2 regions of the Rhizobium sp. USDA 3886 genome follow, and region 2 is predicted to be linked to the other one. Evidence: riboswitches for the same ligand, from Rfam matches in the RefSeq annotation. Region 2 holds a riboswitch; the other holds the start of a gene.
The links. Region 2 has a riboswitch for FMN ahead of ACZ9BX_RS02815 (DMT family transporter). Riboswitches for the same ligand answer to the same signal wherever they lie in the genome.

Region 1 (8,411 bases), on a different contig from region 2:
CGACGTCGGCGCCCGGGCGGGCATCTACGAGATCATCGTCAATCTTGCAAAACAGGGCGTTGCGGTCATCGTCGTGAGCTCGGACCTCGAGGAAGTTCTCGGCGTTTCAAATCGCATTCTCGTGCTTGCCCAGGGCAAGCAGGCAGGCATTCTCAATCGTGACGAGGCAAACGACGTCTCGGTCATGGAGCTCGCTACAATCTAAATAGACAGAGAAAGGAAGAGCGGTGTCCGACATCACTCTGAACGCCCCGAAGCTTTTCGATCTCAGCGGCCAGGTTGCCATCGTGACTGGCGCCGGCAGCGGAATTGGGCAGCGCATTGCCATGGGTCTTGCACAGTGCGGTGCCGACGTCGCGCTGCTCGACCGCCGAACCGACGACGGACTGGCCAACACGGCTAGACACGTTCAGGCCGCCGGCCGCCGCTCCATCCAGATTGAAGCGGACGTCACGCGCAAGTCATCTCTCAGCGAGGCGGTAGCACGCACCGAGGCGGAGCTCGGCGCACTGACGCTTGCCGTCAACGCCGCAGGTATCGCCAACGCCAATCCCGCGGAAGAGATGGAAGAGGACCAGTACCAGGCGTTGATGGACATCAACCTGAAAGGGGTTTTCCTTTCTTGCCAGGCCGAGGCCTGCGCCATGTTGAAGAACGGACGCGGATCCATCGTCAACATCGCGTCCATGTCCGGCGTGATCGTCAACCGGGGCCTGAGCCAGGCGCACTATAACGCTTCCAAGGCCGGCGTGATCCATATGTCGAAGTCCATGGCGATGGAATGGGTCGGCCGCGGCATCCGCGTCAACACGATCTCGCCCGGATACACGGCGACGCCCATGAACACGCGTCCCGAGATGGTCCATCAGACCAAGCTCTTCGAAGAGCAGACGCCGATGCAGCGCATGGCTGCGGTCGACGAGATGGTCGGTCCGGCCGTGTTCCTGCTGTCGAATGCGGCAAGCTTCGTAACCGGCGTCGATCTGCTTGTCGACGGCGGTTTCTGCTGCTGGTGATGCGATGCGAAAGCTGATTGCCGGCAACTGGAAAATGAACGGTCTCGCTTCCTCCCTGGCTGAGATCGAGGCGCTGAAGGGGCTCACGGGCGAGGCGGCGTGTGACATCGTCGTCTGTCCGCCCTTCACGCTGATCGAGAACGCCGCGAAGCGCTCGAAGGATTCGACCGTTATCGTCGGCGCTCAGGACTGCCACCCCGAGGCGTCCGGCGCCCGCACCGGAGACATCTCCGCGGGCATGCTCGTCGACGCGGGGGCACGCTTCGTCATTCTCGGCCATTCCGAACGCCGCGCGTCCCACGACGAAACCGATGCGATAGTCGCCAGCAAGGCCGTCGCCGCTCACAAGGCCGGACTGACCACGATCATTTGCATCGGCGAGACCCGCGATGAACGCGATGATGGAAAGGCGATCGATGTCGTGGGTGGACAGCTTCGAGGTTCAATGCCCGCGAGCGCCGCCAGCTCGAACATGGCGATCGCATATGAACCGGTCTGGGCCATTGGAACCGGCTTGGTTCCGACCATTGAGGAGATCGAGGAAGTCCATTCCTCGATAAGACAGATGCTTGAAGAGCGATTGGGCGATGATGGGCGCCTCGTGAGGATCCTTTACGGTGGTTCGGTGAAGGCTTCGAATGCAGCCTCCATCTTCCGCGCGGCAAACGTGGATGGAGCGTTGGTCGGAGGCGCATCGCTGAAGGCGGCAGAGTTCGCCGAGATCATTTCTGCGGCCGCTTGAAGGCGGCATGACGCAAGGGGTCGCCGGCTCTGCGGTCGACGCCCGAGATCGTCTGGCACCGGGAAGGATGAAAGAATGAAACGCTTTGAGAACAAAACCGTGGTCATCACCGGAGGCAGCCGCGGCATCGGCGCTGCGATCGCCAAGCGCTTCGCAAAAGAAGGCGCCAATCTCGTCGTCTCCGCCAACGAAGAGTCGGTCCATGCAGTCGCCGAGCAGATCAAAACCGATGCTGGCAATGCTATCTCCTTCGTCGGAGACGTCACCGACAAAGCCAGCGTGAAGGCTCTCTACGACGCAGCAGAGAAGGCTTACGGCGCTGTGGACGTGTCGATCCAGAACGCCGGCGTCATCACCATCGCCCGCATCGAAGACATGACGGAAGGTGAGTGGGACAAGGTCATGGCCGTCAACACCAAGGGCGTCTTCTTGTGCGCGCAGGAAGCAATTCTGCGCATGCGCAAGCATGGACGAGGTGGCCGTATCATCAACACCGCCTCCGGCCAAGCGCGCGACGGCTTCATCTACACGCCACACTACGCCGCTTCAAAGATGGGCGTTGTCGGGATCACCCAAAGCCTTGCCAAGGAAGTCGCGACCGAAAACATCACCGTCAACGCCTTCTGCCCGGGCATCATCGAAACGGATATGTGGGCTTATAACGATCAGGCGTGGGGGAAGCTCCTCGGCAACTATGGCCCTGGAGAACTCATGAAGCAATGGGTCGAAGGCATTCCGATGAAACGGGCCGGATCAGGTGAGGACGTCGCCGGTCTCGTCACTTTCCTCGCCAGCGACGATGCTGCCTACATCACCGGCCAGACGATCAACGTCGATGGCGGCCTGATCATGTCGTAGCTTTATTCGACAATAAGAAACGGTGCGTTCACTGGAAAACCGGATTTTCGCTCGGTTGGCGGCCGGCGACCTCTTGCACAACAAGGCATCGATCCTCTATGTTGCATGCGTTCTCAGGGCGGGGTGCAATTCCCCACCGGCGGTATCGAGGCAACTCGGAGCCCGCGAGCGCCTTCGTGGATACGGAGGGTCAGCAGATCCGGTGAGATGCCGGAGCCGACGGTTACAGTCCGGATGGAAGAGAGCAATGCAGCGGACGCCGCCTCAAGAGCGGCGTTTCGTATGCTTGTTCGCCCAAGGGAAAATGGTGGCTATGACAGGCCATGCACGCCGCTCACAGCGGCTAACCCTTGAAAGGCAAGAAGTTGGCAATTTCCAAAATCGATGATGCGATCGCCGCAATTTCGCGGGGCGAGATCGTCGTCGTTGTCGATGACCGTGACCGGGAAAACGAAGGCGATCTCGTGATCGCTTCGGAAGCCGTAACTCCGCAAGCAATCGCGTTCATGATGAATCAAGCTCGCGGCCTCGTCTGCGTTGCGATGGAAGGCGAGAGGCTTGATGAGCTTGACATTCCTTTGATGGTGCCACGCAACACCGAGGTGCTGAAGACCGCCTTCACCGTCTCCGTGGACTACATTCCCGAAACGACGACTGGGATATCCGCCGCCGACAGGGCCGCGACCGTTCGAGCACTCGTCAGGGAAGGTTCTCGCCCCGAGGATTTTGCACGGCCAGGTCATATCTTTCCGCTTCGAGCCCATGCGAACGGCGTCCTTTCCCGCCCTGGCCACACCGAAGCAGCAGTGGACCTCGCCAAGCTTGCTGGTCTATCCCCGTCCGGCGTGATTTGCGAGGTGGCCAACGACGATGGCACGATGGCACGTCTGCCGGAGCTCGAACGCTTTGCCGAACGGCATGGTCTTCATCTGATCACGATTGAAGACCTCATAGCCTTCAGGGCAGCGAGCGTGTCCGTTAAGGCGGCCTAGTTCCTAAGCGCTCGTGGCGCCTGCTTTCATGTGCGGGGGCAAAGTTCAAACATGGGTCATGTATGGATGCCCCCGTTCATGCAAGGCTTTCATAGAACGATATGAACGTGTGATCGGGTGCGGTCATGTATCAGGCCTTTCGTTGCGGCTTGAGTACAACCGCTGGCCGGTATGGAGCTGCGCGGATCTGGTGCAAATCAATTCTGCGAGCTCGTGGCTCACTGACCCCTATGCATTTCCAGGCCCACTCTCACCGATCTTTGTCCTTACCGTTCGCTGACCTCCTCACACGCCGACGATCCGCCTGGCGATGGCTCGCTTGTTACGCCGCAGCCAGAGCGGAATCCCTGTAATTTTCGTTCTTCGTCACCATCGCCCAGATCGATCGAGCCATTTTGTTGGCAAGGGCAATCGCAACGAGAATGCGGGGCTTGCGCGCCAACATACGCGCCAGCCATGAGCTCTCGGGAGGAGCTTTGCGGCATGCCCATCGGATGACCGTCATTGCGCCGATGATCAAAAGCCGCCGTATGTCACGCTGACCCATCTTCGACGTTCGGCCGAGTACCTGCTTTCCGCCGCTCGAATGCTGTTTGGGTACGAGCCCCAACCATGCCGCAAAGTCTCGACCTTTGCGGAATGTCGTCATGGTAGGGGCGAAAGCTTCGATCGCCATGGCCGTGATCGGTCCCATTCCAGGCATGGACATCAATCGGGCTGTGTTCTCAGAGCGCATCGCTTCCGACTTGAGCGCCTTTTCCAAGCTGGTAATCCGGGAAGAGAGCGCCTCGATCTGTTCAAGGTAAAGCCGTGCGGTTTCCACGACAATGAGTTCGAGGCCGGCGGCGTCATCCTCGATTATCTGCGTCAACAAAGCCAGGTTCGCAATTCCCTGCGGCGCAATGACCCCATGCTCAGCGAGGTGCGCGCGGAGGGCGTTGATGAGCTGTGTTCGCTGACGGACGAACAGGTCCCGCGTCCGGAAGATCATCGAGCAGGCTTGCTGGCTCTCAGTCTTCGGAACCACGAACCGCATCGACGGGCGGAGAGCCGCTTCAACGATCGCCTCCGCATCGGCCGCATCATTCTTCTGCCGTTTGACGAACGGCTTTACATAGGCCGGAGGTAGCAAGCGAACTTCGTGGCCGAGCTTGCCGATCTCACGAGCCCAATAATGGGCGGTCGCACAGGCTTCCATTGCAACTGTGCATTTCCGCAGCTTTGCGAAAAACGCGAGAACCTGACCGCGGGACAATTTCCTGCGCAGAATAATCCCACCATCGCTTCCGGCGGCGTGCACCTGAAACACTCGCTTTGCCAGGTCCAGGCCGACAATGCTAATTTCCTTCATGGATGCTCTCTCCTCTAAGTGACATTCTCGCGAACATCACTCTGGCACATTGCGATGCCGTCGGGAGGGGGCATCCACTCCATCAATTCTCGATGGAAATATTCCGGAAGGCCGGGTCAGTTCTTAGTGGAAATCAAAACCGAGCATTGACCGGTCTGACTTCGGCGAGCATCCCATCACGCGCCTGAAGAAGGTGCTGAACGCACTCTCGTACCCGAGCGCGCGATTATCGACACCGATCGATTGCCGTCGGATAAACAGCCGCCGGCAATCAGCATTGCCAGCGGCACAACATCAGCCGGGGTCACGCCGCCCGCCATTCGCATGCGTTTGGGCGCGATCTTACCACCACCGACACAGCGACTGAGGTTTTCCGTCGCGCTTCGAACGGCGAGCTATTCACCGGGAAAGTCGGCGCTGTTCGTTATCTCAGCCCAGGCTTCGAAATTCTCCCGTAGAGCATCAAGGCGTGCCAAGGCCACGTTGAGGGCGACACGCCCCAGAAGCAGGCGAAGTGGTGGCCTCTCAGCCTCGAAAACCGTCACGATCGCCTGTGCGGCACGGGCCGGATCGCCAGGCTGGTTGCCGGAGACAGCCCTGGTCGCTTCGCGCCGCTTCCCGGCGGTTTCCGCGTAATCTTCGATCCATGTCTCGGATTCGATCATCGATCGGCCGGCCCAATCGGTGCGAAAGGCGCTCGGCTCCACGATGGTGACGTTGATACCGAGCGGTGCGACCTCATGCCAAAGCGATTCCGACAAGGCTTCGACGGCAAATTTCGTGGCGTGATAATAGCCCGTTGCCGCAAAGGCGACGAGGCCTCCGAGAGACGAAATGTTGAAGATGTGCCCACGCCGGTTCCGGCGCATTCCGGGCAGGACGCGCTTGTTAAGTGTATTGAGGCCGAAGACATTCACTTCGAACTGATCACGGATCTGCCGGTCGTCACCTTCCTCAATGGCGGAGAGATAACCGTATCCGGCATTGTTCACCAGCACGTCGATTCGGCCAAGCCGGGTCTCGGCCGCGGCGACGGCGCTGTCGATGGAAGTGGGGTCGGTCACGTCGAGCAGAAGCGGAAGCGCGCGCTCACCGTAGCGCGCGACGAGGTCGTCCAGGCTGGCAAGGTTTCTGGCCGTGACGACAGCGCGCCAGCCGCGCTCCAGTACCGCCTCGGCGACGGCGCGGCCGAGGCCGGAAGAGGCGCCGGAGACGAACCAGATGGGAGTACGCGTGCTCATGTCGGAGCTCCTTTCAGGATTATTCACGTCTTTAGCGATTCAGATGGATCAGCGGCGGCGCAGAATCATTCCGCCATGGTGAAGGGTGTTTCGGTCGACGAAGGTTCCATCGGCCATGAAGCCGGTGTCGTCCCAATAATCGATGTGATTGTCCCGGATCTCGTAGCGACCTTCATAGGCGCTTTCGCGATTTCCGCGCGCTTCGTCATAACGTCCGTTCGGCAGCAGATTGTGCCGAACCCTATTGTCGGCGGTCGTCCACATGCCGACATAGGGATGATCTGTCATCCTTTGTTCTTCCATAATTTCATGCCTGTTCCTGCCTGTATCGGAGGCGTTCGCCGGGGTGGAAAGAATTGCCAGCACAGTGAGAGCGAGCCAGTTCCTGCCGAACACTCGGTACGTATGCCTTCTCCGCGCCACACGCTGACAAGCGTTCAGGGCTAGGGCCTGACTCTTGATCATCCGATTTGGCCCTGCGGCCGCACGGTGATCTCGTTCAGTCCGACGCTGGCCGGGGTCTCGATCACATGGCGCACCACGCAACCGACATCGGCCGGCTGCAAGGCGCTGGCGCGGTATTCGTCCATGAATGCTATGGTCTCGGCATGGGTGATGGTGTTGGCCAGTTCGCTTTCGACCACGCCGGGATTGATACACGTAATCTGGAGTTCGGGGTGTTCCTTTCGCAGGCCCTCCGAGATTGCGCGGACCGCAAATTTTGATGCCGAGTAGACCGCTGCGGTAGGCTCGACGGACAACGCCCCGATCGACGCGATGTTGATGATCTGTCCAGCGCCGCGAGCATGCATGTGCGGCAAAACCGCCCCAATGCTCCACAGAACACCTTTGATATTCACTTCGATCATGCGGTCCCATTCTTCGTAGTGGCCGGCGACGAGTGGCGACAGTGGCATGATGCCGGCATTGTTCACCAGCACATCGATGCGGCCCCAAGTCTCCAGGGCAGCACCCGCAAAGGCCTCGACAGACGTGCGATCGGTAACGTCTAGAGGGCGGGTTTCGACTGTCCTGCCCGTCGCGCGGATGTCGGCGGCGATGGCCTCCAGCCGATCCGTGCGGCGGGCGCCCAGAAGGAGTTTGGCACCCGCCACTCCCAAAGCTCGCGCGATGCCTTCCCCGATTCCGCTGGATGCCCCAGTGATCAGAATAACCTTGTCCATGTCCGGCTCCTTGTTTCGTCATCGGCAAGATGGAGCGACTTTTCGGTCGTTTGTAGGGGTCGAGTGCTGTACTGGTTGGTTAGCAATGCTGGACAATCAAAATGGACCTGAATCTTCTGCCCCTCTTCCTTGCGGTCTCGAAAGAGCGGAACTTTCGCGCGGCAGCCGATCGGATGGGCGTAACCCGTTCCGCCGTCAGTCAAGCGATCCGACGGCTTGAGGATCATCTCGGTACGGCACTCGTGGTGCGCACCACGCGGTCGGTGCAACTGACTGAAGCAGGCGCGCGGTTGGTTAGCTCACTGGAAGGGCCGTTGACCGACATAGGAAGTGCGCTGGATACGACCGGGACGGCGGATGAGCCGCGCGGCCATCTCCGGTTGACAGCAACTTCGATCGCCGAGCCATTCCTCTCCGGTCCATTGCTGGCGAGCTTCGTCGCGCGCTGTCCCCATGTGACGGTCGATGTGACGGTGACCGATGAGGAATTCGATATCGTCGCCCATGGGTTCGATGCTGGAGTCAGGCTGGGCGAGGTGATTGAGAAGGATATGATTGCCGTGCCCGTGGGTGGGGAGCAGCGGGAACGAGCCGCCGCAGCGCCGGCCTATCTCGCCGAGCGCGGTGCGCCCGCCCATCCAGGCGAGCTCGTCGGACACCGTTGCATTGGTTGGCGCCTCTCGCCGGAGATTGCGCCTCACCGCTGGGAATTCGTCGAAGGCGGTCGCCCGTTCGACGTCGCTGTGGAGCCGCAAATCACGACGAACGACCTTCGCTTGATGCTCCGGCTCGCCCTAGCAGGAGCCGGTATCACCTTCGCCCCTGAGGACTGCCTGCAGCCGCATTTTGAAGACGGCTCGCTCGTGCCGCTGCTGGAAGAGTTCCTGCCGCTCTTTCCAGGTTTCTTCCTCTACTTTCCACAACGCCGCAACATGGCGCCGAAGCTGCGTGCGTTGATCGACCATGTGCGGCAATGCCAGAAGGCACGGTTAGGAGGATGATCGGGCGTCGGATGCGCCGTCGAGGG
Region 2 (8,411 bases):
AACCCAGGCGCTCTGTCCAAGCAACGCAGTCGCGTTGCCAGCCTCGATCGACAGGATATCGGGGATTTGGCCGCGCAGCGCGATCATGGCGAAACCGGTACCGCTCAGCAAGAAGCCGAGGCCCCAGTAAAGATACGCCTTGCTGCGGACGTTATGACGCCAGGCCATGAACAGCAACAAAGCAAGCGTCATGGCTTCCGAACACCAGATCGATAATCCTGTAGCGACATTAAACACGGCAACACCCCTTAGATGCGGGCATTCTCACTGCCGAAGTTCGACAGCCGATTAATTCCGGGGCCTCCGCTGCCCTATATTCGCCATTAGGCTTTCCACAAGGTAAACGCCCGAAGGTCGATGCGAATGTGTTTAGAGTTCCTTCATCCTGTCGCTGAGAAAAGCTGTGGGGGCGCTTGCCGGCCTCTCGCACTCCGGCGGCGGGCGGGGAATAGCGCTGTTATGAAGTGCATTCTGCCTTCGGGCCGTTTCTTTAACGTTATCCTTATGCGTGCCTTGAAGAGGAGGGCAGTGACACTCTATGTAGGGATGATACATTTTCTTTGATTCCCGGCTGCCGCCGGCAAGACCTTGGCAAAGGACGCACATGAGAAACCCAGTCGATACCGCTATGGCCCTCGTGCCGATGGTCGTGGAACAGACCAATCGCGGTGAACGCTCCTACGACATCTTTTCGCGCCTGCTGAAGGAACGCATCATCTTCCTGACGGGTACTGTCGAGGACCAGATGGCAACGCTCGTTTGCGCCCAGCTTCTTTTCCTCGAGGCCGAAAACCCGAAGAAGGAAATCGCGCTCTACATCAATTCGCCGGGCGGCGTCGTGAGTGCCGGCATGGCGATCTATGACACGATGCAGTTCATCAAGCCGGCGGTTTCGACGCTTTGCATCGGCCAAGCCGCTTCGATGGGTTCACTGCTTCTGGCGGCAGGCCACAAGGACATGCGCTTTGCGACGCCGAACGCCCGTATCATGGTTCACCAGCCCTCCGGCGGCTTTCAGGGCCAGGCGTCCGACATCGAACGCCATGCCAAGGACATCCTGAAGATGAAGCGCCGCCTGAACGAGGTCTACGTGAAGCATACGGGCCGCAGCTACGAGGAAGTCGAAAAGACCCTCGACCGCGACCACTTCATGGATGCCGACGAGGCTCAGATCTGGGGCGTGATCGACAAGGTTCTGACCTCGCGCATCGAAATCGAAGGCGAGACGGCCTAGTAATTAATAGGGATGGTGTTTTTGCCGCCACAGTTCTATCCCATTTGTGATTGAACAAGGGGTTTAATGCGGTAGCGAAGGCGCTAATAGTAACTATTAATGCTATGTTTGATTTTTTATGACATAGCATTCGGCATTCGAAGGGGAGTTCGTTGCCGCCGGAACCCGGGCATGATTGGTTGGGTACCGGTTCTTACCCCTTAAAGCCTTGGCCGGCTGATGCTCCGGTGGGAGCAGGCCGGCGGGCCATTGAGTGGACCGCAATTTCACCTTGAAATGCGGCGTGCTGGAAGGAAAGTGATATGAGCAAGGTCAGCGGCAGCAACGGCGGCGACTCCAAGAATACCCTGTATTGTTCGTTCTGCGGAAAGAGCCAGCACGAAGTCCGGAAGCTGATTGCAGGACCGACCGTCTTCATCTGCGATGAATGCGTCGAGCTTTGCATGGACATCATCCGCGAGGAAAACAAATCCTCGATGGTCAAGTCCCGCGACGGCGTTCCCACGCCGCAGGACATCATCAAGGTTCTCGATGAATACGTCATCGGTCAGCGGCAGGCGAAGAAGATCCTGTCGGTTGCCGTCCACAACCATTACAAGCGCCTGGCGCACGCCACCAAGAACAGCGAAGTCGAGCTGGCGAAGTCGAACATCATGCTGGTCGGCCCGACCGGCTGCGGCAAGACCTATCTCGCCCAGACGCTCGCCCGCATCATCGACGTTCCCTTCACGATGGCCGATGCAACGACGCTGACGGAAGCCGGCTATGTCGGCGAAGACGTCGAAAATATCATCCTGAAGCTTCTGCAATCTGCGGACTACAATGTCGAGCGCGCCCAGCGCGGTATCGTCTACATCGACGAAGTCGACAAAATCTCCCGCAAGTCCGACAATCCGTCGATCACCCGCGACGTGTCAGGCGAAGGCGTGCAGCAGGCGCTTCTGAAGATTATGGAAGGCACGGTCGCTTCCGTACCGCCGCAGGGCGGCCGCAAGCATCCCCAGCAGGAATTCCTGCAGGTCGACACGACGAACATCCTGTTCATCTGCGGCGGCGCCTTCGCAGGCCTCGACAAGATCATCTCTGCCCGCGGCGAAAAGACCTCAATCGGCTTCGGCGCGTCCGTCAAGGCGCCGGATGACCGCCGCGTCGGCGAAGTGCTGCGCGAACTCGAGCCGGAAGATCTGGTCAAGTTCGGCCTCATCCCGGAATTCATCGGCCGTCTGCCGGTTCTCGCAACGCTCGAAGACCTCGATGAGGATGCTCTGATCCAGATACTGTCCGAGCCGAAGAACGCGCTCATCAAGCAGTATCAGCGCCTGTTCGAGATGGAAGACGTGGAATTGAACTTCCACGAGGACGCGCTTCGCGAAATCGCCCGCAAGGCGATCATCCGCAAGACCGGCGCCCGTGGCCTGCGTTCGATCATGGAAAAGATCCTGCTCGACACGATGTTCGAATTGCCGACGCTCGAAGGTGTCCGCGAGGTCGTCATCTCCGAGGAGGTCGTGCGCGGCTCTGCCCGTCCGCTTTACATTTATGCGGACCGTCAGGAGGAAAAAGCAAACGCCTCGGCCTGATGCCGGTCCTCGTATGGTTAGATTTAGGGGCTTGCCGAAGGCAGGCCCCTTTCTATTTGAAAAATCGTGCACGGTCCTGTTAATAATGGCTGGCAAGACTGGGAAAACGCTGTTGCTGACGTTGCGGAATGTGCCGTCCTTGGCGATGATGGAATGATTCCATAGCGGGTTTTCCGGCCTTGTGTTTTAGGCGGTTCGGAAGCGGTAAGCACCGATCCAGTTATGCGCTTCATTGTACCTGCGTTCTATTGTAATAAAGCTGTCACAACCGGGGAACGCGGGCGTTAGCGTGGCTTGAAATGCTTAGTCAGAACCTCCACTTGTAGCCCCAAGTGAGAGTGCCGGCCGGTCGCATGGCCGCGCCAGAGAGCCCGGAAACGGGACGATGGAAAGGAAATAAAAATGACGAAGAAAACGTCTGTAGCGAGCAGCACTGCCTATCCTGTTTTGCCCCTGCGCGACATCGTGGTCTTCCCCCATATGATCGTGCCGCTGTTCGTCGGACGGGAAAAGTCGATCCGTGCGCTTGAAGAGGTCATGGGTTCCGACAAGCAGATCATGCTCGTCACCCAGATCAACGCCAGCGATGATGATCCGGATCCTTCCGCAATTCATAATGTCGGCACGGTTGCCAACGTTCTGCAACTCCTGAAGCTACCTGACGGCACCGTAAAGGTTCTTGTCGAAGGCCGCGCCCGTGCCGAGATCGATGCCTATACCAGCCGTGAGGATTTCTACGAAGCGCTCGGCCATGTGCTTGAAGAACCACATGACGATGCGGTCGAACTGGAAGCGCTGTCGCGCTCCGTCGTTTCGGAGTTCGAGAGCTATGTGAAGCTCAACAAGAAGATTTCGCCTGAAGTGGTAGGGGCAGCCAGCCAGATCGACGATTATTCCAAGCTCGCCGATACGGTCGCCTCGCACCTGTCGATCAAGATCACCGAGAAGCAGGAGATGCTGGAAACCACCAGCGTCAAGGCCCGCCTCGAAAAGGCGCTCGGCTTCATGGAAGGCGAGATTTCGGTCCTGCAGGTCGAAAAGCGCATCCGCTCGCGCGTCAAGCGCCAGATGGAAAAGACCCAGCGCGAATACTATCTGAACGAACAGATGAAGGCGATCCAGAAGGAGCTCGGCGACGGCGAAGAGGGTCGCGACGAGATGGCCGAACTGGAAGAGCGCATCTCCAAGACCAAGCTTTCCAAGGAAGCCCGTGAAAAGGCCGACGCGGAGCTGAAGAAGCTGCGTCAGATGAGCCCGATGTCTGCTGAGGCGACGGTCGTCCGCAACTATCTCGACTGGCTGCTCGGCATTCCGTGGGGCAAGAAGTCGAAGATCAAGTCTGACCTCAACCATGCTGAACAGATCCTCGAGGCCGATCACTTCGGCCTGGACAAAGTCAAGGAGCGGATCGTCGAGTATCTCGCCGTGCAGGCGCGTGCGACTAAGCTCAAGGGCCCGATCCTGTGCCTCGTCGGTCCTCCGGGCGTCGGCAAGACCTCGCTCGCCCAGTCGATCGCCAAGGCGACCGGCCGCGAGTATGTCCGCATGGCGCTCGGCGGCGTGCGCGACGAAGCCGAAATCCGCGGTCACCGCCGCACCTACATCGGCTCGATGCCCGGCAAGGTCATCCAGTCGATGAAGAAGGCGAAGAAGTCCAACCCGCTCTTTCTGCTCGACGAGATCGACAAGATGGGCATGGATTTCCGCGGCGACCCGTCCTCGGCCCTGCTTGAAGTGCTCGACCCGGCCCAGAACATGACCTTCATGGATCACTACCTGGAAGTCGAATACGACCTGTCGGACGTGATGTTCATCACGACGGCGAATACGCTGAACATTCCTGCGCCCCTGATGGACCGCATGGAGATCATCCGTATCGCCGGCTATACCGAAGACGAAAAGCGCGAGATTGCCAAGCGGCACCTGCTGCCGAAGGCCATTAAGGAGCATGCGCTGCAGCCAGAAGAGTTTTCGGTCAGCGACGGCGCCCTGATGGCGATCAGCCAGCAGTACACCCGCGAGGCCGGTGTCCGTAACTTCGAACGCGAACTGATGAAGCTCGCCCGCAAGGCGGTGACCGAGATCATCAAGGGCAAGGCGAAGTCCGTTCACGTCACAGCCGAAAACATCGATGACTATCTGGGTGTTCCTCGCTTCCGCCATGGTGAGGCCGAGCGCGAGGATCAGGTCGGCGTCGTCACCGGTCTTGCCTGGACGGAAGTCGGCGGCGAGCTGCTGACGATCGAAGGCGTGATGATGCCGGGCAAGGGTCGCATGACGGTCACCGGCAACCTGAAGGAAGTCATGAAGGAATCGATTTCGGCGGCGGCATCCTATGTCCGCTCGCGCGCCGTCGATTTCGGCATCGAGCCGCCGCGCTTCGACAAGAGCGACATCCACGTGCACGTGCCGGAAGGTGCGACTCCGAAGGATGGTCCGTCGGCGGGTGTCGCCATGGCAACCGCGATCGTCTCGATCATGACCGGCATTGCGGTCAACAAGGATGTCGCCATGACCGGCGAGATCACCCTTCGCGGCCGCGTTCTGCCGATCGGCGGTCTGAAGGAAAAGCTGCTCGCGGCGCTTCGCGGCGGCATCAAGAAGGTGTTGATCCCGGAAGAAAACGCCAAGGATCTGGCGGAGATTCCGGACAACGTGAAGAACAACATGGAGATCATCCCGGTATCCCGCATGGGCGAGGTGATCAAGCATGCGCTGGTTCGCAGGCCCGAGCCGATCGAATGGGATGGAACGGTTGAAACGCCGGTCATCGCGACGGTCGAGGGCCTCGATGAGACAGGTGCAGCCATCGCTCATTGAGCGCTGTCTGCCACATTTATGTCAAAATGCTGCAAAACTCGGAAAAGGCTGGCTTAAAACGCCAGCCTTTTTTGTGAAAACGTCACAGAGCCGCTTGCTTTTCCTTGATTTGCAGGGCTTTTGGGTTGCGGCGGGCCTGATGAAACCTATTCTGTGCCTGGCTTACAGATTGAGTCGTTTCGAACCATTGAAAGGGGTGGAAACATGAACAAGAATGAACTCGTGTCCGCAGTTGCCGAAAAGGCTGGCCTCACCAAGGCTGACGCTGCTTCTGCTGTCGACGCTGTTTTCGACGTTGTCCAGGGTGAACTGAAGAATAAGGGCGACATTCGTCTCGCCGGCTTCGGTAGCTTCACCGTTTCTCATCGCGCTGCCACCAAGGGCCGCAACCCGTCCACCGGCGCTGAAGTCAATATTCCGGCTCGCAACGTGCCGAAATTCACGCCCGGCAAGGGCCTGAAGGACGCTGTCAACGGCTAATGAGATTTGCTTGGCCGCCGGATAACGAGACCGGCAGTCCAGGTTTGGAAGGGTTCGGCGAAAGCCGGACCCTTTTCGGTTTTCTGCGGGATCTTGCGGGGCTCTCAAGTTTCATTTACGGCTTTTCTGTTCTCAGGGCGGGGTGAAAGTCCCCACCGGCGGTAAGGGTCTCGGCCCGAGCCCGCGAGCGCCTTCCTTGCTCAGTGCGGAAGGGTCAGCAGATCCGGTGCGATGCCGGAGCCGACGGTTATAGTCCGGACGAAAGAGAGTGATCACAGGCACGAAGGGCAGGGAACTGCCCGGCGGTGTTGTTGCGCTCATGCGTCCTGATTTGTGTTGGTCCTTTTGTTCTGGATGAATGACATGAATCAGACTTCCCTCAGCATTTCCAGGTCGCGTGCCATGGCGGGTGCCGCCTGGATGGTGCTCGCCGGCGTGGCCTTCTCGATCCTCAATGTCGTCACGCAATGGTTGACGATGACGCTTGCCTTCCCGGCCGCTTCCGCCGCCTTTTGGCAATATGCCTTCGCGCTCGTCTTCTCGCTGCCGTTCCTTTATCGCGCCGGCTTCTCGGCGATGCGCACCGATTATCCCTGGCGCCATATCGTGCGCGTCGCTTTTGCCGCCCTCGGCGTCGAAGCCTGGGTCTCGGGTCTCGCCTCCGTGCCGATCTGGCAGGCGATCGCGCTGGTGATGACCTCGCCGTTCTTCATCATCCTCGGTGCGCGTCTCTTCCTCGGGGAACGCGTCGGCCCGGCGCGCTGGGCGGCAACGGCCGCCGGCTTTGCCGGCGCGATGATCATCTTGCAGCCCTGGTCGGACAGTTTCACCTGGGCGGCCCTGCTGCCGGTGCTTTCGGCGCTGCTTTGGGGCGCAGCCTCGCTGATCACGAAGAACCTGACGGGCATCGAGCGGCCCGAAACCATAACGGTCTGGCTGCTGGTGCTGCTGACGCCCATCAATGGCGGGCTTGCTTTGGCGGCCGGCTTCGAGGTGCCGATGGGTATCACGCTTGGGCTCTTCATATTCGCCGGCCTGCTGACCGTGCTCGCGCAGTATTTTCTCACACTTGCCTATGCGGTGGCCGACGCTGCCTATGTGCAGCCCTTCGACGACCTCAAGCTGCCGCTCAACGTCTTTGCGGGCTGGCTCGTCTTCGGTTATGCGCCCACAGGCTATCTATGGCTCGGCGCGGCACTGATCCTCTGCGCCTCGCTTTTCATCATGCGCAACGAACTCAGCCGCGAGCGAACGGCAACATAGACAAGGCAGTGCAAAACACGCTACCTGTCATGCGTCTGTCATCACCGTGCCGCAAAAATCCCACGTTTCGAATATTCGACACGTGGGGGATTTCATGACCATTTCATCGCGCAAGGCAGCGCTGGCTGCCGCTCTTCTCGCATCCGTTGCTTTTCCGGCTGCTGCGGAGCCTGTTTTCAATCGTATCGCGTCCTTCCCGGTTGCCGCAAACCTGCCCGCTGGCAAGGACAAGCTTTCCACAACCTCCGCCGAAATCATCACCGCCACCGATGATGGCAAGACGGTGATTTACAGCGACAGCCCGCTCGGCGCGATAGGCTTCGTCGACATCACCGATGCCAAGGCCCCGAAGGCAGGCGGGGCGCTGATGATGGACGGAGAGCCGACCTCCGTTACGTCGGCAGCCGGCAAGGCGCTCGTCGCCGTCAACACCGGCGAGAGCAAGCAGAAGCCCTCCGGCCGTCTGGTAATCGTCGACGTTGCCACCAAGAAGATCGAGAACACGTGCGATCTCGGCGGCCAGCCGGATTCGATCGCGCTCAACAAGGACAAGACGCTCGGCACGATCGCCATCGAAAACGAGCGTGACGAAGACGTCAACGACGGCAAGATCCCGCAGATGCCGGCAGGCGATCTCGTGATCTTCCAGGTCAAGGACGGTACGGTCGATTGCGGTACGATCAAGCACATTGCGCTGACCGGCCTCTCCGCCGTCGCCCCCGAGGACCCGGAGCCCGAATTCGTTTCCTTCAACAGCCAGGACGAGATCGCCCTGACGCTGCAGGAAAACAACGAGATCGTCATCGTCGACGCCAAGACCGCTCAGGTGAAGACACATTTCTCCGCCGGCAGCACGGACCTTTCCGGTATCGACACGAAGAAGGACGGCGCGCTGAAGTTTGCTGGCGAGCTGAAGGGCGTGCTGCGCGAACCCGACGCCGTGAAGTGGCTGGACGGCAACCGTCTCATCGTCGCCAACGAAGGCGATTATGAAGGCGGCTCGCGCGGCTTCACGATCTTCGACAAGACCGGCA

Region 1: it holds a riboswitch for FMN, as region 2 does, so the genes downstream of both, ribB (3,4-dihydroxy-2-butanone-4-phosphate synthase) here and ACZ9BX_RS02815 (DMT family transporter) in region 2, are expected to answer to the same signal.

Annotation. Positions count from the first base shown of each region.
Region 1 covers NZ_JBWCDC010000003.1:2,495,603-2,504,013, reverse strand. The annotation lists gene ACZ9BX_RS35090 (sugar ABC transporter ATP-binding protein) at 1-205, shown strand, start outside; gene ACZ9BX_RS35085 (SDR family oxidoreductase) at 228-1,016, shown strand; gene tpiA (triose-phosphate isomerase) at 1,021-1,758, shown strand; gene ACZ9BX_RS35075 (glucose 1-dehydrogenase) at 1,834-2,616, shown strand; FMN riboswitch at 2,722-2,866, shown strand; gene ribB (3,4-dihydroxy-2-butanone-4-phosphate synthase) at 2,982-3,608, shown strand; gene ACZ9BX_RS35065 (IS110 family RNA-guided transposase) at 3,931-4,959, opposite strand; gene ACZ9BX_RS35060 (oxidoreductase) at 5,355-6,200, opposite strand; gene ACZ9BX_RS35055 (Atu4866 domain-containing protein) at 6,249-6,665, opposite strand; gene ACZ9BX_RS35050 (SDR family oxidoreductase) at 6,662-7,384, opposite strand; gene ACZ9BX_RS35045 (LysR family transcriptional regulator) at 7,480-8,385, shown strand.
Region 2 covers NZ_JBWCDC010000001.1:549,392-557,802, forward strand. The annotation lists gene ACZ9BX_RS02785 (sensor domain-containing diguanylate cyclase) at 1-237, opposite strand, end outside; gene ACZ9BX_RS02790 (ATP-dependent Clp protease proteolytic subunit) at 605-1,234, shown strand; gene clpX (ATP-dependent Clp protease ATP-binding subunit ClpX) at 1,537-2,814, shown strand; gene lon (endopeptidase La) at 3,217-5,634, shown strand; gene ACZ9BX_RS02805 (hypothetical protein) at 5,606-5,842, shown strand; gene hupB (DNA-binding protein HupB) at 5,839-6,114, shown strand; FMN riboswitch at 6,239-6,388, shown strand; gene ACZ9BX_RS02815 (DMT family transporter) at 6,478-7,377, shown strand; gene ACZ9BX_RS02820 (esterase-like activity of phytase family protein) at 7,472-8,411, shown strand, end outside.